3 regions of the Pseudoalteromonas sp. SCSIO 43101 genome follow, and region 1 is predicted to be linked to each of the others. Evidence: predicted binding sites of a transcription regulator. Region 1 holds the regulator's gene; each other region holds the start of a gene.
The links. Region 1 encodes sigma-54, which starts transcription at its own class of promoters, with help from an activator protein. Its sites were predicted from a motif close to GTTGGCACGNNNNTNGNNT; they were not measured.
Positions count from the first base shown of each region.

Region 1 (10,050 bases):
CACAAGCGCAAGCAGATTATTTAGCCCAGCTTGGCTGTGATGAAGTGCAAGGCTTCATGTACGCTAAGCCTATGCCAGAAAAAGAGTTAATTACCTACCTGCAAGCTAGGCAATAGCCAGTTCCAGTAAGTGCATACTAATTAAACAGCGCCCTCCTATGTGAAGGGCGTTTTGTTTTCTATAATAATCCATAAGAGTGAGGTATAATTCGCCCCTTTTGTTAGCAGAGTACACTTTATGAGCGCATTAAAAGCCGAGCGAGGCCTGTTTTCTTACCCTAAGTATTGGGCTGAATGCTATGGCACGGCGCCATTCTTACCGACCACTCGTGCAGAAATGGACGCGTTAGGCTGGGATAGCTGTGACGTGATCATTGTCAGTGGTGATGCATATGTTGATCACCCAAGTTTCGGTATGGCTGTGATTGGCCGCATGCTTGAATCGCAGGGTTTTCGCGTTGGTATTATTGCGCAGCCTGACTGGAACTCGAAAGATGCCTTTATGGCGTTAGGCAAGCCTAACTTATTCTTTGGTGTTACGGCGGGTAATATGGACTCGATGATCAACCGTTATACCGCTGAAAAGCGTATGCGTCATGATGATGCATACACGCCAGGTAACATAGGTGGTAAACGCCCTGACCGTGCGGTGGTTGTATATAGCCAACGTTGTCGCGAAGCTTATAAAGATGTGCCGCTGATCATCGGTGGTATTGAGGCGAGTTTACGTCGTATTGCTCATTATGATTACTGGCAAGAAAAAGTACGCCGAAGTGTTCTGTTTGATGCCAAAGCCGACATTTTAATTTACGGTAATGCTGAGCGTCCACTTGTTGAAGTGGCTCACCGTATTGCCGCAGGTGAGTCGGTCGAGACAATTCAAGATATACGTGGTACCGCGGTAATTCGTAAGGAACCATTGCCGGGTTGGCGTGGTAGTGACTCTACAGCTATCGATAAAATCGGTAAGATTGATCCAATTCCAAACCCGTATGGCGCAGATGATGTGGGTTGTAGTAAATCTGAGTTTAAAAAAGCGGGTATTGATCTAAGTGCTGAAGCAGCCAAACCAATAACTGTTCAGCCTGCACGTCCTAAACCATGGGAAAAGACCTACGTTAAACTGCCAGCGTTTGAGCAAGTGAGTGTGAATAAGCCGCTTTATGCCCATGCGTCGCGTATTTTGCACCAAGAAACAAATCCAGGCTGTGCACGTGCGTTATTTCAACGTCATGGCGACCGTTCTATTTGGGTAAATCCGCCAGCATTTCCACTAGAAACAGAAGAAATGGATGGTGTATTTGGTTTGCCATACCAACGTATTCCGCACCCAAGTTATGGTGATGACAAAATCCCTGCGTATGAAATGATTAAAACCTCAGTGAACATTATGCGTGGCTGCTTTGGTGGTTGTTCTTTCTGTTCGATCACAGAGCACGAAGGGCGTATTATTCAAAGCCGTTCAGAGCAATCAATTATTGATGAAATTGAACAAATTCGTGACAAGGTACCGGGCTTTACAGGGGTTATTTCTGACTTAGGTGGACCGACTGCGAATATGTATAAGTTGCGCTGTAAGAGTAAAAAAGCAGAGAGTACTTGCCGTCGTTTATCATGCGTTTATCCTGATATTTGTAAGCATATGGACACGGATCACACGCCAACCATTGAGCTTTATAAAAAAGCCCGAGATGTGAAGGGTGTGAAGAAAATCTTAATTGCTTCAGGCGTACGCTATGACTTAGCAGTTGAAGATCCACGCTATGTAAAAGAGCTGGTTACCCATCACGTAGGCGGGTATTTAAAAATTGCCCCTGAGCATACCGAAGATGGCCCATTATCTAAGATGATGAAGCCGGGTATGGGTGCTTATGATAAGTTTAAAGAGCTATTTGATAAATACTCAAAAGAAGCAGGTAAAAAGCAGTATCTGATCCCGTACTTTATTTCTGCTCACCCAGGAACTAAAGACGAAGACATGGTTAATATGGCGCTTTGGTTAAAGAGTAATGACTTTAAGCTTGATCAAGTACAAAACTTTTATCCGTCGCCAATGGCCAACGCAACGACGATTTATCATACTGAGATGAACTCGTTACGCAATATTAAAAATAACACTGAGCAAGTGCCTGTACCAAAAGGCGCCCGCCAGCGTCGTTTACACAAAGCGATTTTACGTTACCATGATCCTGCTGGTTGGCCGATGATCCGTGAAGCGCTAAGAAAAATGGGCAAAGCGAATCTAATCGGTAAGGGGCCAAACTGTTTGGTACCTGAAGAAGGTCGCAACGAGAAAGCAGCTAAAGGGAAGGGCGGTAAAGGCCGCGCGGCACTGACTCGTCATACCGGTTTTAGCCAGTTTAAAAAGGCCAATACTAAACCAAGAGTTGGTAAAAATAAGCAGCGTGCAAGTAAATAGAAATAAATACGGCCCTTAAAGGGCCGTTTTCAGATTAGATTAATAACCACGTTGCAGTACCTAAGAAGGCAAAGATACCGACAATATCGGTAACGGTTGTGAGTACCACACTGCCAGCGAGGGCAGGGTCAATTTTCATTTTCTTGAGAATTAATGGAATGCTTGCACCCGCAATACCTGCAGCAACCAGGTTCATAAACATTGCAAAGGCTAATACTGCACCGAGCTTAAAGTCCCATTGCCATAGGGCAACAACACCGGCAATTAATATCGACCAAATAACGCCATTCAGTGCGCCAATCGCTAATTCCTTGAGTAATAAGAAGCGTTGGTTAGTTTGATTAATATGGCCAACGGCTATACCACGAATAACCAGTGTTAAAGTTTGACTGCCTGCAACGCCACCCATTGAAGGTACGATACCATTGAGTACTGCCAAAATAGGCAAAATTGCTAAGGTATTTTCAAAAAAGCTTGCCACAATTGCTGCTAGCAATGCGGTTAATAAGTTAACTCCAAGCCAAATAGAGCGACGTTGCGAACTTTTTAGCACTGGCGCAAAGGTATCTTCTTCGTCATCAAGACCAGCGAGGCTTAGCATGCTATGTTCAGCATCTTCGCGGATTACGTCAACGATATCATCGATGGTAATACGACCTAGCAAGTGTGCGTTGTCATCAACAACCGGGGCTGAAATCCAGTTATGACGTTCGAAAAGTTGTGCTACATCACTTTCATCCATTGAAATAAGTATAGACTCACAATCTTCATCCATTAAATCGCGAACAATTTTATCAGATGGGCTTGTCAGCAGTGTAGTTAACGAAAGTGCTCCTAGGAAGCAGTTATGCTTATCAACAACGTATAAGTCATCAGTGCCTTCTGGTAGCTCACCTCGTAGGCGTAAATAGCGTAGCACTACATCTAAAGTAACATCTGGGCGAATTGTTACCGTATCGCTGTTCATCAAGGCACCGGCAGAGCGCTCTTGATAAGAAAGTGCCTGAGTAGCCCTTTCTCTATCTTGCGAGTCCATTGCACTAACTACGTCTTGATATACGGTATCAGGAAGGCTACGTAAAACCTCACCTAAGTCATCGTCGTCCATGTCCTCGGTGGCGGCAGCAATGTGCTCAGGTTCCATCTGCGCAATAATACCAAGACGTACATCTTCAGACAGTTCTTCTAGAACATCACCACGCACATCTGGATCAACCAGCTGCCAAAGCATACGACGAATTTTATGGGGAGAAGACTCAAGTAAAAGGGCTGTATCACAAGGCGCCGTTTTGGCTAACATACCGCGCACTTGAACAAATTGACCACTATTGAGTGACTTGGTCACTTGTTTGAGTTGTTGTAGTGGGTAATCTTGTTCAAAGGCTTCTGGCATTGGCGTCCTTACAACTGAAAAAAGTTTATATAGGCTGAGCAAATACAGCATAGTTGCTTTGTGGTGTATTTGCAGAGATATCGTCGCACTGTGATAAATTTATTAAGAGTTTTGCAACTTAGAAAAGCGAGCGATATAAAAGTAGGATATTTAAAGGGAATTTAAAATATCCTAATTAAGTTTACCGTAAATCTTGAAGGCTTAGCAAATGCTATTCTTGCTCGTGAAAGCGCTGTGCGATTAATTCACCGATTGCAGTTAATGCTGCATCAGCATCAGGGCCTTCACAAACGACTCTAACTTCTTTACCTTGACTGCTTTCAAGTAGCATTAATGCCAATACGCTGTCACCTTCAGCTTCTTTATCGTCTTGATAAAGCGTAATTTTAGCATCAAATTGTAGTGCTAATTGGGCTAAAACAGTGGCTGCGCGAGCATGTAAGCCGAGTTTGTTTTGAATTAAAAAGGTATCTTCAGCGCGCATTATAATAGTGCCTAATTAAATGTCTTGTTCACGGTGGCGAATTTTTACATTGTCATGGCTTTTAGCAAAACTCTCACCAATTGTTTGCGCTAAGTAAACAGAGCGATGTTGGCCACCAGTACAACCAATGGCAATGGTAAGGTAACTTCGGTTGTTACGCTCTAAATGTGGTAGCCATGTTTGTACAAATGTTTGAATTTGCCATGTGAACTTTTGCACTATGCTGTGGCTAGCTAAGTAATCTTTTACTGGTTGATCTAGACCCGTTAGCGGCTTCAAATCAGGTTCCCAGTGTGGGTTAGGTAAAAAACGTGCATCAAATACGTAATCAGCTTCTTTTGGAATACCGTGTTTAAAGCCGAAAGACATAAAAGTGATAATCAGTTTTTTATCCTTTTTACCCAAAATCTTTTCGCGAATTGATTCAGCTAACTGATGAACACTGAGATCTGTGGTATCAATCATAAAATCAGCACGAGTGATCAACACATCGAGTAAGACTTTTTCTTGTTTAATGGCCAGATCAAGTGGCAAAGAATCAATGGATAATGGGTGTAAACGACGAGTCTCTGAAAAGCGTTTTATCAGGGTTTGGTCATCACTGTCTAAGTAAAAAAGTGTTGGATTTGCGAAACCTGGAAGGTACTCAAGAATATCATTAAATTCTTGCTGCTCTTTTGGAAGGTTACGCACATCAATACTGACCGCTATTTTATCGTAGTTATCTGATACGCTACGCACGAGCGAAGGCAGTAAATTGACTGGAATATTATCAACGCAATAATAACCTAAGTCTTCAAGTACTCGTAAAGCGACCGATTTACCTGAGCCTGAGCGACCGCTGATAATGATTAATTCCATTTATGCCTCTGCTGATATAACCTGAAACAGTTGCTGATCGGTAGTAGCACTACGCAGCTGTTTACAAAACTCTTTATCTTTAAGTCTATCAGCAATTGTTGATAAGGTCTTTAGATGAAGCTGAGAGTCACCATCTGGTACGATGAGTGCTACAAAAATGTCAACAGGGCGATTATCAATTGCATCAAAATTGATTGGGGATTCACTCACTATGACAAACGCCTGAGGTTCATCGGCGCCACTCATTCGGCCATGTGGAATAGCAATACCTCGGCCAATACCAGTGCTACCTAGCTTCTCTCGGTTGAGTAAAGCATTTAGGATATCTTGTTGAGATAAATGAGGAAGCTGCTGGTGAGCCAGTTCGCTGATATATTCAAGAATTCTTTTTTTGCTATTAAAAAGGACCGCAGCTTTGCTGCAGTCCTGATTAGTAAGTGAACTTAGTTTCATAATTTAATGTCGAGCTAATTTCTCTTTGTGTTTAATGACTTGGCGATCAAGCTTATCGATCAACGAGTCAATGGCTGCGTACATATCTTGATGTTCTGTAGAAGCGAACAATTCGCCTCCGTTTACATGTAAAGTTGCTTCTGCTTTTTGGCTTAATTTTTCTACATCTAGAATGACATGAACATTATTAATATGGTCAAAATGCCTTTCTAGTTTCGCAAACTTGGTGTTTACATAGTCTCTTAATGAATCAGTGATTTCTACATGACGACCAGTTAAATTTAGTTGCATAAGCATTTTTCCTTCTATGTAAAACGTCTAAATCAAACTCTTACGCTGATTAGACGGAGGTATTGCTAGAGACTCACGATATTTTGCAATTGTACGTCTAGCTACTTTAATTCCTTGCTCAGCCAATATATCTGCAATTTTGCTATCACTCAATGGTTTAGCCGAGTTTTCTGCAGCGACTAACTTCTTGATTAAAGCGCGTATTGCTGTTGAAGAACACTCACCACCATTTTCAGTGCTGACATGGCTTGAGAAGAAATATTTCAACTCAAAAATACCCCTAGGGGTATGCATATATTTTTGCGTTGTTACTCGTGAAATCGTCGATTCATGCATTTCGACCATTTCAGCAACATCATTTAGCACCATCGGCTTCATTGCTTCTGGGCCATGCTCAAAGAAAGCTTGTTGTTGTTGAACGATACAGTTGGTCACTTTTAATAGTGTATCGTTACGGCTTTCTAAGCTCTTAATAAACCACTTTGCTTCTTGTAAGTGAGAGCGAATAAATTGGCTGTCGCTACTTGATTTAACAGAGCGAGACATAGCCGCATATTGGCTGTTCACTCTAATCTTTGGCATACTATCTGGGTTTAACTCAACCACCCAGCGACCTTTTACTTTTTTCACTGATACATCAGGTATGACGTACTCAGACTCTTCGCGTACTATGCTATCCGCAGGCTTAGGGTTTAAGCTGTGAATTAGCGTCATTACTTCTTTAAGCTCATTTTCTTTAAGCTTAGTCTTTTTCATCAAAGTTCGATAGTCGCGACTCGCTAATAATTCGATATGCTCAGATAAAACCATTTTAGTTTCAGCTAAATATGGCGTGTTTGCATCGAATTGGCGAAGTTGAATACACAGGCATTCCTGTAAACTACGCGCCCCAATACCGACAGGATCAAACAATTGAATTCTCTTTAGGACCGCTTCGACTTCATCAAGTTCGATTTCTTCTTCATCACTATTTTGATTAAAGCTCTCGACGATATCTTCACAGCTTACCGTTAAAATACCAGAGTCATCGATAGCCTCAACAATTGCCACAGCAATCGCTTCATCAGTCGGACTAAAGGGAGTTAGCTGTAATTGCCACATAAGGTATTCGTGAAGGGTTTCGGTCGATGCACCTTGATAAATAGATTCATCTTCTGGCATTGGCCCTGATGATGTTGATGGAGCGGCACTCATGTACTCATCCCATGTAACATCCATGGCTAAATCGTCACTTACAGTGTCTTTATTTAGAGCATCACTGCTTTCTTGTTCATATTCGCTAGGTGCTTCGTCTGCAGAAGCGCTGACTTGCACATCGTCAGATTCAGCTTTTTGCTCATTTTTGCCGATGCTTTCTTCGTTGTAATCCGCTTCTTCCACTTCAAGTAAAGGGTTACTATCTAGCGCCTCTTGAATTTCTTGTTGGAGATCCAATGTACTGAGCTGCAACAAACGAATAGCTTGTTGCAGTTGTGGAGTCATTGTAAGTTGCTGGCCCATGCGCAGCTGTAATGATTGCCTCATGTATCCCTAACAATCCTTTTTTTAAGTTATCGATAACTGTGCAAAGACAGTTAAGTTATTATCGATTTATTGTCATTGTTATAAGTCTAGCAGATGCTCTAGTCGGTGGCGTAATGGTTACAGCCTAAATTGCTCGCCTAGATAAACATCGCGTACAGTTTGGTCAGCTAATACGTGCTCAGGTGTGCCTGATGCAATTAGCTCCCCATGAGAAACAATGTAGGCTTTTTCACAAACATCAAGGGTTTCTCGAACATTATGGTCAGTAATTAGTACACCAATACCACGATTTTTTAGGTGCTCAATAATTTTCTTTATATCTAACACTGAAATTGGATCAACACCAGCAAAAGGCTCATCTAAAAGGATAAATTTAGGATTAGCGGCTAATGCGCGAGCAATTTCAACGCGGCGACGTTCACCACCAGATAGCGCCATACCTTGACTATCACGGATGTGTTGGATGCTAAATTCATCTAATAAGCTATTTAGAGTTTCTTCCCGCGTGGTTTTATTTAGATCTTTACGAGTCTCTAAAATAGCCATCAAGTTTTGGTAAACTGTTAACTTTCGAAAAATCGAAGATTCTTGCGGTAGATAACCAATACCCAACCTCGCACGGCTGTGCATTGGCAAAAGGGTAATATCGTTATCATCGATGCTAATTTTACCTTTGTCGCTCGGAACTAGGCCTACAATCATGTAAAAAGTCGTGGTTTTACCAGCACCATTTGGGCCAAGCAAGCCAACAATACTGCCTGCTTCAACTTCCAGACCGACATTTTTAACCACTTGGCGGCCTTTGTAGCTCTTAGCTAAAAGCTCTGCTTTTAATGTGCTCATGGTTGGCCTTTATTGTCTTTTTTATTTTCAACAGGTACTAAAATAGTGTGTACACGATCTGATGAGTTTTCGTCTTTTTCAGCACTGATAAGCTGCTGAGCCATATCATAGGTAATGCTTTTCGCTGTTACTTTTTGACCAGCTTGGGTAACTTCAGCTTCACCGTTTAAGGTTAAGAAGCGTTTCGCAACATCATAACGAACTTCTTCAGCACTGGCGCTCATTACGGAACCATCCGTTTGTTTTTCTTCGAAGTAAGCTGGTTTGCCTGTTGCAATAATTAGCTCTACAGTACCTTCGGTATCACCGCCGTGTGCTTCAAGACGTTCTGCTGTAATACGACGATTACCATGCACGATCTCTACGTTACCTTCAAATATGCCAACGCCATCTTTTAGTTTACCAACTTGGCGATCTGAGCTAATGCTAATTTGTGCGCCAGTTTGCTCGGCAGCGGTGCCGGAAAACGCAATCAATAAGCTTGGGATCAGGAGTAATTTCTTCAGTTTATTGGTCATAGTATATGGTTCGTGTATGGTTAGTTAACTCAACAATTTCGGTTTTTAAATCGGCTTTTAAGCCTTTACCGGTAATCTTTAAATTCGGTCCTGTTAGTGTTACAGGTTGCTTTGAAAACATGGTCATTTTATTAATGTCGACATTAATGTTTTCTGCTTTTATATCTTCGATCATACCGTTATGGGTTAAGTTTTTAGCAACTACATCCCCTTCAAAAATCAGCTGATCATTTTCGTATAAAGTGGCTTCTTTGGCTTTTACTTGCCAAACCTGCTGGTCGCCATAAATAGTAAATACAGGTTGCTCAAAAAAGGTAAACCCTAATTGTTGATACAACTCCATTTTAGCCGCAGCTACTTTATGACTGATTTTTCCTTGCTCGTCATAAGCAGTTTGCTTTAACGCCACCGCAGTGTAATCAGGCGTTGCAATGATCTCGTCTTCACTAGTTATTGTGTCTGCTGATTGATTAAAGTACGGATACCACAACCACACCATGCAACAAACAAAAACAACACTCAGTAAAATACGGGCTATATTCATGCGCTGGTTCCATCGCTAGTTAACGGCTTACCGTTTTCTAACATCAGTAAATCAGTTAATTCACGCACGGCTCCAAAGCCACCTGGTAATAATGTGGTGTAATGAGCCAGCTTTTTAATTAGTGGGTGTGCGTCGTTAACAGCAACAGCAAACCCTACTTTTTCCATTACTGGTAAGTCTGGACCATCATCACCAATATAGGCAATTTGCTCATCAGTTAGCCCCAGTTTATCCTTTAACTCTTGATAAGCAATTAGCTTATCTTCTTGTCCCTGATAAATGTGCTGAACTGTTAGGCTAGTCATTCGCTGCTGAACTATTTGTGAATGGCGGCCAGTAATGACTGCCACTTCAAAACCACTATTTATGAGCGCTTTAATACCAAAGCCATCTTTTGTATTGAATGCTTTAAGTTCTTCGCCATCATTGCCTAAATAAATTCGGCCATCAGAAAAAACACCATCAATATCGCAGATTAGCAATTTTACTTTTTGTGCGCGCTGACTCACATCAGGGCTAAGAGGCTGGTAAAGCTCGGCGAATGTCATTGCTTAAAGAACTCCTGCTTTTAATAGGTCTTGCATATTAAGGGCACCAATAGGCGTATTACTATGATCTACCACAATTAAACCATTGATACGTTTACGTTCCATAATGTTCAATGCCTCAGCTGCAAGCATGTCAGGGCGCGCAGTAGTACATGAACGAGTCATCACTTGAC
Region 1 covers NZ_CP072673.1:425,503-435,552, forward strand. The annotation lists gene J8Z25_RS02060 (bifunctional diguanylate cyclase/phosphodiesterase) at 1-116, shown strand, start outside; gene J8Z25_RS02065 (YgiQ family radical SAM protein) at 238-2,418, shown strand; gene mgtE (magnesium transporter) at 2,453-3,811, opposite strand; gene J8Z25_RS02075 (HPr family phosphocarrier protein) at 4,023-4,295, opposite strand; gene rapZ (RNase adapter RapZ) at 4,311-5,156, opposite strand; gene ptsN (PTS IIA-like nitrogen regulatory protein PtsN) at 5,157-5,609, opposite strand; gene hpf (ribosome hibernation promoting factor) at 5,613-5,900, opposite strand; gene J8Z25_RS02095 (RNA polymerase factor sigma-54) at 5,928-7,424, opposite strand; gene lptB (LPS export ABC transporter ATP-binding protein) at 7,542-8,267, opposite strand; gene lptA (lipopolysaccharide transport periplasmic protein LptA) at 8,264-8,785, opposite strand; gene lptC (LPS export ABC transporter periplasmic protein LptC) at 8,775-9,329, opposite strand; gene kdsC (3-deoxy-manno-octulosonate-8-phosphatase KdsC) at 9,326-9,877, opposite strand; gene J8Z25_RS02120 (KpsF/GutQ family sugar-phosphate isomerase) at 9,881-10,050, opposite strand, start outside.

Region 2 (10,050 bases), 630 kb from region 1:
ATTAAATTATTTTTAAAAAAAGCTAAAGTTAAATAAATCTCTGCCGTTAAATTAATTAGTACAGGGCTTGAGCAGATAATTGTGAAAGCGCTTGGTTAAATTAAACAGTAATATTACGAAAGTAATTAGGAGTTATATTATGGCTATTTCAGTAAATACCAATGTATCGTCACTCAACGCCCAACGTAACTTAGCAAAATCGGGTGAAGGTTTGGCCACCTCAATGGAGCGCTTAGCGTCGGGGATGCGTATTAACAGTGCCAAAGATGACGCAGCAGGCATGCAAATTAGCACGCGTTTAACCTCACAAATTAGTGGTTTAGGTGTAGCCCAGCGTAATGCTAACGATGGTATTTCAATGGCGCAAACCGCAGAGGGCGCATTGCAGTCATCTACCGATATTTTACAACGTATGCGTGAGCTGGCACTACAGTCAGCAAATGGCTCTAACTCAAAGGAAGACCGCGAAGCGCTGCAAAAAGAAGTGACCGCCTTGCAAACTGAGTTGACCCGTATAGCCGATACGACCACTTTTGGTGGGCAAAAATTATTAAATGGTGACTACGGCACGCAACAGTTTCAAGTAGGTTCAGACAGCAATCAAACCATTGGCGTAACCTTAAACTCTGCAGCCGCTGAAGATATAGGTCTAAGAGGTAAAGGGTTTAGTTTGGCTGCAATTGACGGGTTTTCAGGTGCCAGTGAAACAGCTAAAACATTTGCATCTACGGATTCATTAAGTGTAACTGCCGGTGGGCAAACTAACACAATTGATTTAACCACAGGTATGAGCGCGGCAGATTTAGCTGGGCAATTCAATAGTACCGAAGGGGTGTTTGGTGTTGGCGCAACCACACAAGTTGCGGTGGGTGGATTTGGAGTTTCAAATACAACTGCTACAGATGTTGTTAAACTTAACGTTGCAGGTGTAGAAATTTCAGCAACGGCTGCAGCAACGGGTGATGGTACAGTTGCAGCATTGAACACCGCAATTGACCCCGCAACAACAGAGGCACTTGCTGCTAAAGGTATTACTGCTTCGGTTGTAAATAATACTGGTGATGCCGGTGATGATTTATTGGTGTTTACTAACGATAGTGGCGAAAACATTGATGTAACAATGGAAATTCAAGGTGGTGCTACTGATGGGTTAAGTGGTACTGTATCTGCTTACGATGGCAATGCAGTGATTGCTGGTGGTGTAACAGTAACTGCTGCAGCAGACACAACTGAAAACAAAGCATCAACAATTACTGGGCGTTTAGATGTTTCTAATGCAGTATTGGATTCTGACTTTTCTACATTAAGCGTTACTGGTACGGGCACTTTAAATGGTGCAACAACAACCAACGCTACGCTTGATACGACGACTAGTCTTACGTCAATTGCTGATTTAGATATTTCATCTGCAGGTGGTTCACAATCGGCAATCGACGTGATTGATGCAGCACTACGACAAATTGGTAATGAGCGTGCTGAACTCGGTGCTACCCAAAACCGTTTTAGTCAAACAATTAGTAATTTGGCGAATATTCAAGAAAATGCATCGGCATCACGGAGCCGTATTCAAGATACTGATTACGCCACAGAAACAGCGCAAATGACCAAGAACCAAATACTGCAACAAGCGGGTACGTCTATCTTGTCACAAGCAAATCAGTTACCGCAAGCGGCACTTAGCTTATTAGGTTAATAAGTCAAGCAAATAGCGTATAGGTTTGCTAGCTAATACTTAAAGTCAGTATTAGTATTAAAAGGAGGTGGCTTTGGCTACCTCCTTTTGTGGTTTAAGGGTATAAATTAAGCTATTGTTAGTCTGAAAAGCACACAGTTTAGGAGGCGTTATGAATACCATTACTTCAAACGCAGAAGTTACAATAACATCAACACCGTTAGCTGGTGAAGATAAGCAAGTAGGGCAGTCTGGAGCGGCATTGACTCAACGTAGTGTTGATGACGTAAATAAAATGGATGAACAAGGCTCTCAAAACCAGTTAAATAATCAATATTCACAGCAAAGCTCTGAGGGTAATGGTTCACAAAATCAACAGCTTGAGCGTGAGCAGCTTGAAAAGGTGGCGCAGCAATTGCAAGAGTTTATGGGAGAGATGAACCGTAGCCTGCAATTTCAAGTTGATGAAAACTCTGGGCGTGATGTAATTAAAATACTTGATAAAACCAGTGGTGAGTTAATTAAGCAGTATCCTTCAGAAGAAGTACTAAGTTTAGTGTCTAAGCTTTCTGAATCTGCCGGTATTTTAATTGATCAAACTGTTTAGCGGTACTTGCTACACGTATATTTAGTTAGCTTATTTTAAGGTGTTTAAAGAGGTGAAGTATGTCTATTACGTTTAATGGTTTAGGTTCAGGCTTAGCAGTATCAGATATTGTTGATGCGTTAGTTAATGCTGAGCGCACCCCTTTTACTTCACGTTTAAATAATAAAGAAGCAACCCTAACGACAGATATTTCAGCTGCAGGTGCACTAAAATCTGCACTTGAAAAATTACAAACGTCAATGGGAGCACTAGGCGAAGTTGATAACTACCAAAAGCGCAGTATTTCTGGTAGTGATGACTTTGTAACCCTAAGTTCTGACAAAGATGCGGAGCCTGGTGGTTACAATGTAAAAGTAAACAACCTTGCGACTGAACATAAATTGATGTCAAGTGCATTTGCAGAAGATGCCGCAGTTGGTGAAGGGACGTTAACTATAGCGTCAGGTGAGAATAGTTTTGATATTGATGTGTCAGATACTGCAACCTTATCTGAAATTCGTGATGCGATTAACGATAGTAAAGACAACGACAGTGTAACAGCAACGATTATCACCGGCGATAATGGCCAGCATTTAGTTTTATCAGCTAAAAACAGTGGTGTTGAAAACGCAATAAAAGTTACAGCAACTGATGCAGATGGCAATAATACAGACGCAGCAGGTTTATCGGCTCTAGCCTATGACACCGATTCAGGGGTAACAAACATTAGTGAAGTGATTGCTGCAACAGATGCTTCTATCACCATAGATGGTAATTTAACAGTTACAAGCAGTGATAACGAGTTTGCAAATGTTATTGATGGTGTAACGATTACCGCTAAAAAAGCACATGGCACTGATGACGACGATAGCACCCTTAAAATTACAGAAAATAATAATAATATTAAAGCCGGTTTAAATAGCTTTATAGAAAGTTATAACGAATTACTTGAGCTTAGCAATAACTTGGGTAAATCAGGCGAAGACGGCGCTGGTGTGATGGCTGGTGACTCTATGCTTCGCGGGGTAATGTCAAAACTCCGTCAGCAATTAACCAGTGAAGTAACCCTTAGTGATGGCAGTAGTTTGTCGCTATCAAAACTTGGGGTTGAAGTAGACCGTTACGGTAAGTTAAGCCTAGACACTGAACGACTAAACGAACAAGTAGAAGCCGATGTAGACCTAGTACAGGAGTTCTTTATAGGTGAAAATGAAGACGAGGGTGGTTTTGCACAATCTTTTGATGAGCTAATGAGTTTTTATACAGATTCAGATGGTATTGTACAAAACAGAATCGACAGTAAACAGACTCAGTTAGATGGCTTAGATGATGAGCGCATTGATTTTGCAAGAAAAATGGAGTCGTTAGAGTCTCGTTTATATGCACAGTACAATAGCATGGATTTACTTGTAGCCCAAATGAACTCAACCAGTAGCTATGTACAAGCGCAGCTTGATAACATGCCTGGCGTAGTTAAAAAGAGCGATTAATTTATTCCTTTCATTGTTTGAGCGCCAGATTATCGGCGCTTTTTTTGCCTCAATTGTAGTCGCGCAATTTATATCGATTACAGTTATATAACTAAGCTAAATATATAAAGTAAGAATGTGAAAGCAACTAAACGCTAATTAGCGTTTAGTTGCTTTATATTTAGAAATAGCTTTGTGTGATTTACGCTGGTTGATGAGCTCAGCCTGAGTTTTGTCTCTGGCGTTTTTAAGTTTTGCTGTAGCGGTTAAAATTTTGACTTGTATAGCTAATAACTCTTTTTCTTGAGGTGGTGTTTCACTCCTACACCAATGCTTCAACTCTTGGTCAATAGCTATTAACGTTCGGCTTGCCAGCTCAATCTCTGTTTTATCTATGTGCTCTGACAATGCAATGAGTAATGCATCTAGAGCGATATAATTCGGCATTATTGCTCAGCTTTAGGTATGCGCTCTTCGAGCGGAATAGAATCCCACCCTTCTTTTATTTCTTTAACGATACGAATAACATCGTCTACTGCTGCAATATCGTTGTTTACATTTGCTTTAGTTAACCTGCGTTGGCAAAAATCGTACAGCGATAGTAAGTTGCTTGATATATCCCCGCCATGCTCAAAATTGAGTGCATCTTGTAGCGCACCAAATAATAAAATGCAGCTAGAAATATTTTCACCTTTTTTTTCAAATTCTTTACGCTCAATAAAGCCTTTAGTCGCTGCTAAACGTCCGATAATGTTGCTGAAAATCAAATTGATCTGCTCATAAGGAGACATTTCATTAATGTTGCTAACGCTAACTTGACTGTACTTTTTTATCGATATGTGTGCCATGAGAAAATCCTATATTAAAAACACCGATTCATAAAAATAGATAAGCAATATTAATGCCATTGATGTTATCTTTCTTTGAGCATTTCTATAGAGATTATAGCAACGAGTATAGAATATTTTAAAACTCAAACAAGCTAAATTTTTAAGTTGGTTCTTTAGTATTAAAATTTAGTGCTAAGTGACTATTTTTTGGCGTTGATGTCAATAAATTGCCGCTTAGCGCTTGCATCCCTCCTAAACTCGCTTACAATTTAGAAATTAACTAACCTCGTGGTAACTGTGGTTCGCCAATAATGATCTTAATTTTAGACAATAATAATAATCGTGCGATAGGTTTACATGCAGCACTTACCTTCATTGGTGAAACTGCACAATTAGTTGATGAGACTTCGTTACAGTCTTTTTGTGAAAAACATCAACAGCAAGAATGCATGGTCATTCTTGGTGCTTTACAGCAGCTAAATCACGAGGCTGTGATCAAACAGTTTCCTGCCATTCCGTTTTTATTAATTGGTGAAACACTCAAACCGTTACTAAGCATTGCTAATGTCGTTGGTTTAATTTGTGAGCCGTTTAACCATGACGTAACTACTCAGCTATTGCATGATTGTCAGCAATATCAGCGCATGCTACCGGGTGACCATAAACAAGCTAAATCCAATAAGTCATTTGATGGTTTAGTCGGTGAAACCGAAGCTGTAAAAGATGTGCGCTTTTTAATTGAGCAAGTAGCAAAAACCGATGCAAATGTGTTGATCTTAGGTGAGTCAGGCACAGGTAAAGAAGTTGTTGCACGTAACGTTCATTTACTCTCTAAACGCAATACCGGACCATTTGTGCCGGTAAACTGTGGTGCTATCCCTGGCGAGCTTCTAGAAAGTGAGCTATTTGGCCATGAAAAGGGTGCTTTTACGGGCGCTATTTCTGCACGAAAAGGGCGCTTTGAATTAGCGCAAGGCGGCACGCTGTTTTTAGATGAAATTGGTGATATGCCTTTGCAAATGCAGGTTAAACTACTACGTGTGTTGCAAGAGCGTAGCTATGAGCGAGTAGGGGGTACTAAGCCTATTCAAGCTGACGTACGAATTATTGCTGCAACTCACCGTAACCTTGAAGAAATGATTGAAAAGGGCGACTTCCGTGAAGACCTTTTTTATCGCTTAAACGTGTTTCCAATTGAAAACCCTTCGCTAAGTGAGCGTGCTGACGATATTCCTCTACTTTTAAAAGAGTTAATGCGTCGTGTTAACGAGCAAAGTGGCACAACGGCCAAATTTACTGAGCGTGCGATTCAAAGCTTAAAAGAGCATGCGTGGCCGGGGAATATTCGTGAGCTTGCTAATTTAGTTGAGCGTATGGTGATCATGTTTCCTGATAAAGTGGTTGATGTGCCAGACCTTCCAGCTAAATATCGTTATATCGAAGTTGAGGCTTATGAGCCTGAGTACCCTGAAGAGTTGATGGAGCGAGATGCGTTCAACGATATTTTCAGCACTGGCTTTAGTGATTATGATGATGAAGAACCTGATGTACCAGCAACAACGGTTGACTCAGGTTTACTCCCTGATGAAGGCATTGAGTTGAAAGAGTATCTTGCTGAGCTAGAAATCAGCTTAATCAGCCAAGCATTAGAGCGCTACGATTATGTTGTTGCACGTGCAGCAGAAATTTTAGGTGTTCGCCGCACCACACTGGTCGAAAAAATGAAGAAATATAACCTAACGCGCGACTAAGCCGCGTTAGGTGACTTCCTCGATTTTATCTATTCGTACTCACTGATTATCTCAGCCTTTCTAAAGCAATCATTGCTATGATCATTTACCATGCCGCAGGCTTGCATATGCGCATACACAGTGGTTGGACCTAAAAACTTAAAGCCGCGCTTTTTTAAATCTTTGGCAAATGCTGTTGAGGCTTCAGTAATAGCCGGATAGTCTTCTAATTTATCAAGGTTGTTTACCAAAGGCTTGCCATCGACAAACTGCCATTGGTAGTTTGAGAAGCTGCCAAACTCTTTTTGAATTTCAATAAAACGTTGTGCGTTATTGATAGTCGCAGCTATTTTGGCGCGATTACGAATAATGCCTTCAAACTGCATTAACCGTTCGACGTCGTCTTCGGTCATTTGGGCAACCTCTTCAACTACAAAGTTTTTGAAGGCACTGCGATAGCCATCACGCTTTTTAAGTATGGTATACCAACTCAGTCCCGCTTGTGCTGACTCTAAGGTTATAAACTCAAATAAACGGTGATCATCATATAATGGCACCCCCCATTCTTGGTCATGATAGGCCACATAATCTTCTTTGCTGGTATCGAGCCATGGGCAACGACAATGGTGTTCTTTTTGCATTATTCCCTCGCGATTGTCATTTTTTTGTCAGTGTTGTTTTTGTCTTTAATTTATTGAAATAAAACAAAAATAAATTTGGTACGAATTGTGCATTCAGCTAGGTAGACACGATTTTTTGAGTATTGATTATGGCCTTAGCAAATGTCCTAAAACCACAATTTATCACAGCCAAACAATATAACCCATGCTTACTACAAGAAGAGTATGTGGGTGAGTTGAGCGAGTTGCGCCAACAAGCCAGCTGGTTGGGTCATTTGGTGGATACTATGCCCGCAGGTGTAGTTGTTTTAGATGGCCGAGGTATGATCGCGAAAGCAAATCAAATTGCCATTGATATGCTAGGTGAGCCCCTTGAAGGTGAAAAGTGGTTTAGCGTTATTCAACGTTCATTTCGACCACAACAAGATGATGGGCATGAAGTATCACTCAAAGATGGTCGTTTAATTAAGCTTGATATTACTGCGCTTGCCCCAGAGCCAGGACAGTTAATTTTAATGACAGATTTAACTGAAACCAGACGTTTACAAAAGCGGATGGCACATATGCAGCGCTTAAGTGCGCTTGGCAAAATGGTTGCTTCGCTTGCTCATCAAGTCAGGACGCCGCTATCTGCTGCCATGTTATATGCCGCAAATTTAGGCTCAAAGCGTCTCCCAGAAAGTTCTCGTGGTAATTTTCATACAAAGCTAATGTCGCGTTTAAAAGATTTAGAAACCCAAGTGAATGACATGCTGTTATTTGCCAAAAGTGGCGAGCAACAAGTGGTTGAAAGTGTGTCGATGCAGCAGTTACTTAATGAAGTAAAAGCGGGTGCTGATGCTATGGTTGCTCAAAATAACAGTAAACTTAGCGTGAACTTACCAGAGCCAGATATTGAAATTGTGGGTAATAAAACCGCTCTGGCGAGCGCTATTCAAAACCTGATCCATAACAGTATACAAATCATTGGCTCTGAGGCTGTGGTAACACTGAGTGCTGAGCGTGACGAAACTAGCGAAAACTGTGTTCGCATCAGTGTCAGTGATAATGGCCCAGGTGTTGATTTACGCCATGCCAACAAATTATTCGAACCTTTTTACACTACCAAAAGCCAAGGCACGGGGCTTGGACTTGCAGTTGTAAGTTCAGTCGCCAATGCGCACCAAGGACGGGTTGAAGTGACTAATAATGCTCATGGGGGAGCATGTTTTAGTTTGATCTTGCCAATTAGTGCAGAACCAATGTCAGCGGAGGCAAAATGAATACTAACTCTATTTTAGTCGTTGAAGACGACGCAGGCTTACGAGAAGCGCTAATCGATACCCTTGAAATGTCGGGGATTGATTGCGTTGCTGCAGATAGCGCTGAACAAGCGATGATCTTGCTTAAGCAAAATAGCTATTCATTGGTTGTTAGCGACGTGCAAATGGGCGCTATGAGCGGCCTTGACCTACTACGTAGCATTAAACTTAATTATCCTGAGCTGCCGGTATTAATGATGACGGCCTATGCCACCATTGATGATGCTGTAGAAGCAATGCGTCTAGGCGCGATTGATTACATGGCAAAACCGTTTGCCCCTGAAGTGCTACTTAACATGGTGAGCCGTTATTTGCCTGAAAAGGAAAAAGAAACTGATGGCCCAATTGTTGCCGATCCATCGAGCATTAAGTTATTAGAACTTGCGAGTAAAGTTGCGCGCTCCGATGCCAGTGTTATGGTACTCGGCCCAAGTGGCTCGGGTAAAGAAGTGTTGGCTCGTTTTATCCACGACAAATCAAATCGTAGCGATGCCCCCTTTGTTGCTATTAACTGCGCGGCTATTCCGGAAAATATGCTTGAAGCAACCTTATTTGGTTACGAAAAAGGGGCGTTTACCGGCGCTATTCAAGCCTGTCCTGGTAAATTTGAGCAAGCTCAAGGTGGTACCATCTTACTTGATGAAATTACTGAGATGGATTTAGGCTTACAAGCTAAATTACTGCGTGTACTTCAAGAGCGCGAAGTAGAGCGCTTAGGCGGACGTAAAACTATTGAACTTGATGTTCGCGTACTCGCCACAAGTAACCGAGATTTAAAAGAAGCGGTGAGCGAAAATCTATTTAGAGAAGATTTATATTATCGCTTAAATGTGTTCCCGCTAATGTGGAAACCACTAGCTGAGCGTCCTGGCGATATTATTGTATTGGCTGAGCATTTGATAGAGCGTCATTGCCTTAAAAGTAAAGAGCCTATCGCTCAACTAAGTGAGAGTGCGAAACAAAAGCTGCTATCGCATGCTTGGCCAGGTAACGTACGAGAGCTTGATAACGTTATTCAACGGGCGTTGATATTATGTGATGGTAATAGTATTCATCAAGACGATGTTTTTATTGAAGAGTTGTTATCTGCGGATATCAAGCCAGTCGCTACGCCATCACACAATGCACCGGCTTATCAAGAGCAGCCTGTAGAGGTTAATTTAGATACCGTGCCACAAGTAAGCGAGCAAGGTAATTACAAAGACGAGCTGAAAGATAAAGAGCATCGTATTATTTTAGAAACCTTAGCGCGCTGTAATGGTAAGCGTAAAGAGGTTGCAGAAACCTTAGGTATTAGTCCACGCACTTTACGTTATAAACTGGCGCAAATGCGAGACTTAGGTATAGCCTTACCTGCATAGATTCCTTCCAAAAAGTTAAGCAAACAAGCTCACATTTTTGTGAGCTTGTTTGCTGTCAAAACTCTGACAAACCAAGATTGCTGTTTAAGCTGTTGAAATTGTTGTGTTTATTTTGTGGCACGGTTTGTGCTTTATCAGTTCATAAGTAAACTGCATTGTCAGAGAGTATTATGAAAGTTCAAAACAGCGCATTATTTCAAGAAATGCAATCTATGGCCTTAGAAGCAGGCCGTAGCAACTCAATTAATAATTTACCAACACAAACTCAGCCAACATCGTCGGCACAGTTTGGTGATTTACTTACTAATGCACTTGATACAGTGAATGGCTTACAACAAGACGCTAAGCAAAAAGTAACGGCAATGGAAATGGGCGACCGCAGTGTTTCTTTAGCTGATGTGATGATTGCTTCGCAAAAGTCATCAGTGGCATTTGAAGCAACGGTTCAGGTTCGAAACAAACTTGTTGAAGCTTATAAAGA
Region 2 covers NZ_CP072673.1:1,059,434-1,069,483, forward strand. The annotation lists gene J8Z25_RS20780 (flagellin) at 140-1,693, shown strand; gene J8Z25_RS05035 (flagellar protein FlaG) at 1,845-2,279, shown strand; gene fliD (flagellar filament capping protein FliD) at 2,339-3,748, shown strand; gene J8Z25_RS05045 (hypothetical protein) at 3,887-4,174, opposite strand; gene fliS (flagellar export chaperone FliS) at 4,174-4,575, opposite strand; gene J8Z25_RS05055 (sigma-54 dependent transcriptional regulator) at 4,869-6,308, shown strand; gene J8Z25_RS05060 (DNA-3-methyladenine glycosylase I) at 6,338-6,928, opposite strand; gene J8Z25_RS05065 (sensor histidine kinase) at 7,057-8,169, shown strand; gene J8Z25_RS05070 (sigma-54-dependent transcriptional regulator) at 8,166-9,569, shown strand; gene fliE (flagellar hook-basal body complex protein FliE) at 9,740-10,050, shown strand, end outside.
Region 2: the regulator sigma-54 is predicted to act here: its motif matches at 4,618-4,636, upstream of fliS (flagellar export chaperone FliS).

Region 3 (10,050 bases), 620 kb from region 1:
TGGATTTGTTGTAACAGAGAGATTTTTTGTTGGGCAATACTCTTTAATCCATCGCCACGTTTTGCAGCAATGGCTGTCAATTCATCATCTAACAGCGCAGCAATAGACTCTAAGCACGAAACTTGTTGTGTTAGTTTACTGGCAATTAAATGATTATGATCAGCCATAGACATCAAACTCGAATGCAGCAATGTTCTTTGCTAACTTCTCAGCATCAATTTGGTATTTACCTTCGCTGATTGCTTTTTTCAGCTCAGCTACTTTATTGCTGTCAAAGCCAGATGATTGCTCAGCTTTTTCTTGCAAAGACTTAAGCTGTTTAGCTTGAGGTGTTAAGCTCACAGAATCTGCACTTGCTTTAGGTGCGGCTGACTTTGCAGCAGCTGCATTAGCATTATCTTTTTGTAAATCAAGCTTCTTTTGCTTGGTATTTGTCAACACAGAAGGCTGTTGTTGACCATTATTGACATTGCTTACCATAATTTTGACCTATACATTACCCAACATATGCCTTTATATCGGCGGGCACAGCGGATACTTTAGCATAAATATAAAAAATTAAATATTTACTTGTACAGACTCGACCCCATCCACACGTGCATTTAATACTTTACCTGATTTTTTGTTTTTTACACGTACTAATTCGTCTAACGTGCCATCTTCTAAAGCAATCCCAGTGGTCTTAATTCTTAAACCGCGTAATGAGGCATAAATAGTGACATTATCGCCTTTGCAAACCATACACACCTGACGCATTACAATAGGGCTGCCATCACGCAAGTTACGTTTGCTACGGCTGCCAATAAGTATAGACTCATCTTGTACGTATTGCGTTCTAACAAACTGCTTTGGTTTCATTTCAACACGTAAATGCTCTGGACGGATGACTTCACCACGAGCAAGGTTGGTTGTTACAACAACCACAGGTTCGAGCTCAATTATGCGGACATGGACGTATTGGGTCCAACTATTTAGGTCTTGGCACTTAAGTTGTACAGTTACCTGCCGATTAAAAGGAGGTTCTGTTGGTAACTCTTTGTTTATTGGCGACTCACAAAACCTCTCAGGAATGCGACCATCTAATGGTAAAGCACTTATTTGTGGTTTGGTGTCCAGATCAGGGAGCTGTTCGCTAACAAAATCGATAGCGATTTGTTGAAGTTGCTCGTTATTATAAACTTCTGCCTGCAGTTGTGTTGCAAACAACAGGCTAGTAAGAAAATAAAAAACACTGTATCTTCGGCTTTTTTTTAACAAACTCATATTGTTTCGACTATGCTTATGGTTGAAAACAAGGTATAAATATTTTGCGTCAAAAAACAGACGCTTCGTAACCTTATGTAGCTTTAACACAAAGAAGGCAATTATTGTTCCAGCTCTGATTGTTTATCTTTAGGAGATTGAAATGGCAGGCATTTTAGACTCAGTTAACCAGCGTACTCAGTTGGTTGGGCAAAACCGCCTTGAATTACTATTATTCAAACTCAGAGGGCGACAACGCTTTGGTATCAACGTGTTTAAAGTAAGAGAGGTTTTGCAATGCCCACCACTTACTAACATGCCAAAATCAAATGCGTATATTCGCGGCGTTGCGCACATTCGTGGCCAAACTATCTCTGTTATTGATTTATCGATGGCCGTAGGTGGTCCGGCAATTGAAAATATCAAAGACAGTTTTATCATCATTGCTGAGTACAACCGTTCTGTGCAAGGGTTCTTGGTTGGCGGAGTTGAGCGCATCGTTAATATGAACTGGGAAAAAATAATGCCACCGCCTTCAGGTGCGGGACGTTATTCATACTTAACAGCGGTCACTGAGATTGAAAATGAGTTAGTTGAGATACTTGATGTAGAAAAGATCTTAAACGAAATTTGTCCAGTTAACACTGAAGTGAGTGCTGAAGTGGTTGGTGAGGGTGAAATTCAGCGTGATTTAGGTGAGCGTATTGTCTTTATTGCTGACGATTCAGCGGTAGCTCGAAACCAAGTTAAACGTGCGCTTGAACCGTTAGGTGTACAAACTGAGTTAGCTAAAAACGGCAAAGAAGCATTATTACGTTTACGTGAGATTGCTCAGCTTGATTGTAAAAATGATATTACTGAGCGCGTTGGCTTATTGATATCTGACGTAGAGATGCCGGAAATGGATGGTTATACCTTAACCGCCGAAATTAAAGCAGATCCAAAATTATCACCTCTTCATGTGATCTTGCATACCTCTTTAAGTGGGGTATTTAACCAGGCAATGATTGAAAAAGTAGGTGCCGATGATTTTATTGCAAAATTTAACCCAGATGAATTAGCAACAGCTGTGAAAAAGTGGGTTCATTGTGATTAATTATTTATAGGTGGTATTACTTTGGAAAATAAGCATTTACAACAAAGCGAATACGATCAATTCCGCTCTTTCTTAGAACAACAATGTGGCATCGTGCTTGGTGATAACAAACTTTACTTAGTAAAAAGTCGCCTAGCGCCGCTTATGGCACGTTTTAATGTCGAGTCTTTATCACAGTTGGTAAGTAAAACCTTAAGTCCTCATGAGAGGCAGCTTCGTGCCGCTGTGGTTGATGCGATGACCACCAATGAGACGCTTTGGTTTCGAGACCAATACCCATTTGAGCTATTGAAAACGAAGCTATTCCCTGAACTTAAAGATGTTCGTCGACCATTGAAAATATGGTCAGCGGCAAGTTCATCAGGGCAGGAGCCATACTCTATTGCCATGTCGGTCGCTGAGTTTCAGGCTAAAAACCCTGGCGTATTAAAGATGGGAGCGCAAATAATTGGCACAGACATTTCTAATACCATGCTTGATATGTGTAAGAACGCTGAGTACGACTCGTTAGCCCTTGCTCGTGGTTTGTCGATGGAACGACGTCAGAAGTTCTTTAAGGACAGCGGTAATGGAATGGCTCAGGTTGTTGAACCTATTCGCAAAATGGTGAGCTTTAGACATTTAAACTTACTAGATTCATACGCCTTAATGGGCAAGTTTGACATTATATTTTGTCGTAATGTGTTAATTTACTTCTCACCAGAAGTAAAAGCTAAAATCATTTCGCAATTTGCTCAAGCTTTAAACCCTAAAGGTTATCTATTTTTAGGTGCATCTGAATCAATGGCGGGCCTTAGTGACAGCTTTGATATGGTTCGTTGTAACCCTGGTATTATCTATCAAAAAAAGTAAACTCTCCTTAGCAACCTAGTCCTTAGGTTGCTAAATTTATCTATTTTTCAGTCTGTTATACAAATAAAGCTTACTCCTTATTTTTGGCTTATCTTTTGCATTGTTCACTGCAGAGTCAATTTTTTGGAGATGGTTATGGCTATCAGTTTTGATAAAGCATTTGGAGTTCATCCGCATGCGATGTTGATCCGTTCACAACGCGCTGAGTTATTAGCGACAAATATCGCTAATGCTGATACGCCGGGCTATAAAGCGAAAGACATCGATTTTGCCTCGGCATTAAAAGCGGCAAAAAGCAACCAGCAAGGTTGCAATAGTATGGTAAGAACCGATGCTAAACATATTGCCGGAGGCAGTCGTTTTGTTGGTAATGCAGAAATGTTTCGTACGCCAAATCAAGCAGATACAGGTGATGGTAACTCGGTTGATATACAAATGGAACGAAACTTGTATGTACAGAACTCATTAGAGTATCAGGCAAGCCTGCAATTTATGAGTAGTAAAATTAAAGGCCTTAAAAAAGCCCTCGGTAGTCAAGGAGCTTAATCATGAGTTTGTATAATGTTTTTGATATTTCAGCAACCGGTATGAGCGCGCAAAATGTCCGCTTAAATACTACTGCCAGTAATATCTCGAATGCGAACTCGATTAGTTCTAGCCAAGATCAGACGTATCGAGCGCGCCATCCTGTTTTTGCTGCAGAGTTGACTAAAGCGTCAGCATCACAAAGCAATCCTCAGGGCTCTTCTGTTGGCGTTAAAGTACTAGGCATTGTAGAGAGTGATAAGCCTCTGCAAATTGAATATAACCCAAACCATCCAAGTGCGGATGAAAATGGTTACATCTATAAGCCTAACGTTAATGTTGTAGAAGAAATGGCAAATATGATTTCTGCCTCTCGCTCTTACCAAACAAATGTGCAAGTTGCTGATGCAGCTAAGCAAATGTTAAGTAAAACACTGTTGCTTGGGCAGCGGTAACCGAGGATAAGTTATGAGTAACGACATCAGCAGTGCGTCATCCACGTATTTAGATAATTTACGTTGGCAAGACAATCAAAATAAAACAGAAGAGAAAGATGATACTTTAACGCAAGAAGACTTCTTCTCACTTTTAACACAACAGTTGTCGTTTCAAGACCCAAGCAAGCCAGCTGATAATGATCAAATGATTGCGCAGATGACGAACTTCACTATGGCTGAGGGTATTTCAAACTTAAATGAGAAGTTTGAATCACTGACTGCTTCAATGACATCAAATTCTGCGTTACAGGCTTCTACCCTTGTTGGTAAGCAAGCGTTACTTGAGTCTGACACGATTGATTTTGATGGTGAAAATCTCGCTAAAGGGTCGGTAGTTGCAGAAACTGCCGTTGAGTCTCTAACGTTAAGAATAACAGATTCATCGGGCCAGTTAGTGCGCACGATTGAATTAGGTTCGCAGTCAGCGGGTGCACTTCGTTTTGAATGGGATGGTAAAGATAACGATGGCAATGTACTCCCTGAAGGTGAGTATGACATCAGTGCTGAAGGCTTTGTAAATGGAGACTACAGCAGTATGCCAATGGCGACCTTTAAGAATATTGAAAGTGTCAATATTAATGGCGCCAGCGGCATTATCGTAAATACAAAAGAGGGTGCGGTTAGGCTAACTGATATAGCTGAAATCGCATAAGTAAAAAAGGTTTGGGTTAGCTTAGGCTAAGAGATAGGTTAGAGGTGAGTTATGAGCTTCAATATTGCATTAACAGGCTTAGCAGCCGCGCAAAAAGATTTAGACGTTACAGCAAATAACATTGCTAACGTCAATACCACGGGCTTTAAGGAGTCTCGTGCAGAGTTCGCTGATGTGTACGCATCATCAGTATTTAGTTCTGGTAAAACAAAAAATGGTGACGGTGTAAGAACAACAATGGTGGCACAACAATTCCATCAAGGTTCATTATCTTTCACTAATAACTCACTGGACTTAGCAATTACTGGTGAAGGTTACTTTGCCATGGCAAATGACCTAGGTGCACAAGATTTTACATATACTCGTGCTGGTGCGTTCAAACTTAATAAAGACAACTTTATTGTGGATGCTAGCGGAAACTACTTACAAGGTTTCCCTGTTGATGAAGCAACGGGTGATACAACTTCTGTTAGTTTAAGCACATCTTCTGCGCTACAAATTCCTGATGCATCAGGTTCTCCACGCGCTACGACCAATGTTTATTCGTCGTTTAACTTAGATTCTCGTGCATTAACGCCAGCAGTTACACCATTTGACCCAGAGACAAGTGCGTCGTACAACAGTTCAACATCAACCACGGTGTATGATTCTTTAGGTGAGCCACACATTTTACAGTTCTTCTTTGTTAAAACTGACGCAGCAGTGACTGGTAATGATAATGAATGGCAAGTGTTTGCAACACTTGATGAAAAGCCGTTTGCTGCTAATGGTACTGAGCAAACTGCGTCGCCATATACACCTATTTCAACTTTTCAGTTTGACTCAAGTGGTTTACCACAAAGCACAGATGGGACTGCAAATACGGATGCTACGTTTAATCCATTAACAATACCTTCAGGCGGTATATCTGGTTTACTGTCTAATGGTGCGAGTTTCCCTGATGATGTAAACATTAACTGGCGCGATGAAGCTGGTACAACGAATAAAATACCGACTCAATATGCAAGTAACTTTGAAGTGAAAGCGCTTGAGCAAGATGGTGCGACTGTTGGTCGTCTATCAGGTATCGATATTGGTACCGATGGTAAAATTGTTGCTTCATACAGTAATGGTGATACTTCTTTCCTTGGCCAAGTTGCGATGGTACGTTTTTCGAACTCACAAGGCTTGCAACAAGTAGGTAATACTGCTTGGAAGAAGAGTTTAACATCAGGTGAGCCGATTGCTGGCGAACCAGCTTCAGGTACTTTAGGTTCAATTAACTCATCTGCGCTTGAGCAGTCGAATGTTAACTTAACTAGTGAACTTGTTGATTTGATCAGTGCGCAGCGTAACTTCCAGGCAAATTCACGTGCGCTTGAGGTTAACTCAACACTACAACAAAATATCCTACAGATCCGTTAATTTTAGCGGCTCTAAGCTAAATCCGACACGAAGGCTGCTCCCTCTATTGGCAGCCTTTTTTCATTTTACCGACCTCATTTTTCTTTCCTATTTTAGCGTCAATTTTACTTTGGCACTTTTATTGCATTTCTTAGTTATCGTATTTTTAGTGAGTCAATGTTATGGACAAAATGGTCTACATTGCCATGTCGGGTGCAAAGCAAAGTTTGCGAGGTCTTGAACTCAAGGCCAACAATCTTGCTAATGCTAACACCACTGGCTTTAAAGCTGATTTTGCACAAGCTCGCTCTATGCAAGCCTTCGGTGAAGGTTTGCCATCTAGGGTGTTTGCAATGCAAGAACGCCCTGGATCTAATATGGAATCGGGTGGCTTTGTTGAAACTGGCCGCGAGCTTGATATCGCGATGAGTGACCGTGGTTGGTTGAGTGTACAAGATGCATCAGGCAATGAGGCGTACACCAAAACTGGCACATTAAACATTACTCCAGATGGCGCGTTGATCACTAGCCACGGCCGTCAAGTAATTGGCGAAGGTGGTCCAATTATTTTGCCGTTACCTATCGAGAAAGTTGAGTTTAGTGAAGATGGCGCTATTCAGGTTCGCCCACAAGGTGCGCCTGCTAACTTTTTAGAAGTAGTTGATCGGCTGAAAGTGATTGAGGCTGATAACACTCAGCTTGAAAAAGGTAATGACGGATTATTCCGACCAAAAGAAGATATGTTGGTAAATGATCTATGTGGTTTTTGTGATATTTCACCGAACGTGAAAGTACTGTCGGGAACGCTTGAGATGTCGAATGTAAACCCAGTGCATGAAATGGTCGACATGATCAGCAATCAACGCCAATTTGAATTACAAGTTAAATTGATGAAAATAGCCGAAGAGCTCGATGAGCGTCAAGATCAGCTGTTACGCATTGTTTAAGATGACTGAGAGGGTAGAGTTATGAATCCTGCATTATGGATCAGTAAAACCGGGCTTGACGCCCAGCAAACCGATATTTCGGTGATCTCAAATAATCTCGCGAATGCCAGCACGGTCGGTTACAAAAAAAGCCGCGCCGTATTTGAAGATTTACTATATCAAAACATTAACCAACCAGGTGGTCGTTCGTCACAAGACACTGAAATGCCATCGGGCTTAATGCTAGGTGCCGGTGCCAAAGTGGTTGCTAACCAAAAGAACTTTTCACAAGGTAACATGCTTACCACAGAAAATTCATTGGATTGGATGATTTCAGGTCCTGGTTTTTTTGAAGTGCAATTACCTGATGGAAATATTGCCTATTCACGTAATGGTCAATTCACAACTGACGAAGATGGTCGAATTGTGACATCGGGAGCGGGTTTTCCCTTGCAGCCTGAAATGAATGTTCCAGATGATGCACAATCAATCACTGTTTCGCAAGACGGTGAAGTGTCAGTTCGTATCGCAGGGCAACCAGACAATGTGGTAATTGGTCAGCTAACTATTAGTGATTTTATTAATCCATCGGGTCTTGAGCCCATGGGGCAAAACTTATACACAGAAACCGCTGTTAGTGGTGCGCCTGTGCAAGGTAACCCAGGTATCGATGGTTTAGGCAGTGTGGTTCAAGGTTCTCTTGAAACGTCTAACGTGAATGTGACAGAAGAGCTCGTTAACTTGATTGAAACACAACGAATTTATGAAATGAATTCAAAAGTGATTTCAGCGGTTGATGAAATGCTTAGTTACATTAATCAGCAGCTTTAATGGGTAGGAGGCAGCATGCGTAATATTATCTTAGTCACATCGGCAGCATTAATGCTGGGTGGTTGTATGACAACGCAAAATCATCATGTGGTTCAGGATGACCCTTACTATGCGCCTATGTACCCGGAGCCTACAACAGAGCCTATGGTACCAACGGGGTCGTTGTTTGATAGTTATTCATCAAATGACTTGTACTCAGATAAAAAGGCTCTACGCGCTGGCGATATCATCACTGTTAAATTGCAAGAGTCTACTCAAGCGACCAAAGCAGCTAAAACCGAAACAGATAAAGAAACGGATGCGAGTTTAGATCCAGTAATTGGTCTGGGAGGTAATCCAGTTAACATTGGTGGTGATAGTATTCAATTTGGTATTGGCTCGGGGGCATCGTTTAAAGGTGACTCAAAGTCTAATCAATCAAACAGCTTATTTGGTGATATTTCTGTCAACGTGATGCGTGTTTTACCCAATGGAAACTTAGTTATTCGCGGTGAAAAATGGCTTACGTTGAACACTGGCGAAGAGTTTATTCGCCTTGAAGGCTTAGTTCGTCCAGAAGATGTTTCAGCTAGTAATACAGTAACATCAAACCGAATTGCCAATGCGCGAATTCAATATTCAGGTAAAGGGCAAATTCAAGAAACACAAAGCGCAGGTTGGCTGTCTCGTTTCTTTAGTAGTTCGCTTTTCCCATTTTAGAGGAACAAAGTCATGAATGGGTTTAAATACATCATCGCTCTTTGCTTAATTAGCCTGCAGTTTTCTGCACAGGCTGAGCGAGTCAAAGATGTATCTATGGTTGAAGGTGTTCGTGCAAACCAATTAGTCGGTTATGGTTTGGTTGTAGGTTTGCCAGGCACAGGTGAACAAAGCAGATTTACTCAACAGAGCTTTAAAGCCATGTTAAATGGCTTTGGTATTACTTTACCAGATAGCTTAAAACCTAAGATTAAAAATGTTGCAGCCGTTGCTGTTCATGCAGAGCTACCGGCATTCAGAAAACCAGGGCAAACCATAGATATTACGGTTTCGTCTATCGGGAGTGCAGGTAGTTTACGCGGTGGTACCTTATTACAAACCTTTTTGAAAGGGGTTGATGGTAATACGTACGCGATTGCACAAGGCAGCTTAGTTGTTGGTGGTCTAGGTGCTGAAGGAGCTGATGGTAGCCGGGTCATTATTAACACGCCAACGGTAGGTCGTATTCCAAACGGTGCCATTGTAGAGCGTGCTATTAAGAGCCCGTTTATGCAAGGTGATTACATTACCTTTAATTTAAACCGCCCTGATTTCACAACGGCAAAACGCTTAGAGCAAACAATTAATGATTTAGTTGGCCCTGATAGCGCGCAGGCAATCGATGCAGCCTCAGTTCGTGTATTGGCACCGCGTGATGCATCGCAACGTGTTGCGTATTTGTCTACTCTTGAAAACTTAGAGTTTAAGCCGGCAGACACCGCTGCAAAAATTATTGTTAACTCGCGCACTGGTACAATTGTGATTGGTAAAAATGTGAAGCTGCAGCCTGCGGCTATTACGCACGGTGGTTTGACGGTCACTATTGCTGAGCAGCAAAATGTGTCACAACCAAATGCCTTAAGTGAAGGTGAAACAGCTGTCACAAATCAAAGCATTATTGATGTTAATGAAGATGACTCACGTGCTTTTGTATTTAACCCAGGTGTTAATCTTGATGATCTCGTTCGAGCCATCAATGAGGTTGGAGCCGCACCGGGTGATTTAATGGCGATTCTAGAAGCTTTAAAAGAAGCGGGGGCGATAAACGGGCAACTGGTTATCATTTAAATTAAAACGCGCTTTCGAGCGCGTTTTTTGTTTCTACATCTTTTAATCGTTCAGCATATAAACATCATTCAAAACCTTGGCTCTGAAGTTACACCATTCCTGTATCCGTTATTAGCTATTCATTTATATAAGATTTTATTGGCGCAATTTTTGCATTTTAAAATTCATTATTAACTATTGTGTCAAAAAGCTGATGGATACTAATCATCTCGACAAGCAAAACTTTTTTGATTTAGGCAA
Region 3 covers NZ_CP072673.1:1,043,242-1,053,291, forward strand. The annotation lists gene flgN (flagellar protein FlgN) at 1-167, opposite strand, end outside; gene flgM (flagellar biosynthesis anti-sigma factor FlgM) at 160-480, opposite strand; gene flgA (flagellar basal body P-ring formation chaperone FlgA) at 559-1,263, opposite strand; gene J8Z25_RS04950 (chemotaxis protein) at 1,406-2,338, shown strand; gene J8Z25_RS04955 (CheR family methyltransferase) at 2,360-3,190, shown strand; gene flgB (flagellar basal body rod protein FlgB) at 3,326-3,736, shown strand; gene flgC (flagellar basal body rod protein FlgC) at 3,739-4,170, shown strand; gene J8Z25_RS04970 (flagellar hook assembly protein FlgD) at 4,184-4,864, shown strand; gene flgE (flagellar hook protein FlgE) at 4,916-6,268, shown strand; gene J8Z25_RS04980 (flagellar basal body rod protein FlgF) at 6,430-7,194, shown strand; gene flgG (flagellar basal-body rod protein FlgG) at 7,216-8,004, shown strand; gene flgH (flagellar basal body L-ring protein FlgH) at 8,020-8,703, shown strand; gene J8Z25_RS04995 (flagellar basal body P-ring protein FlgI) at 8,716-9,810, shown strand; gene flgJ (flagellar assembly peptidoglycan hydrolase FlgJ) at 10,004-10,050, shown strand, end outside.
Region 3: the regulator sigma-54 is predicted to act here: its motif matches at 3,273-3,291, upstream of flgB (flagellar basal body rod protein FlgB).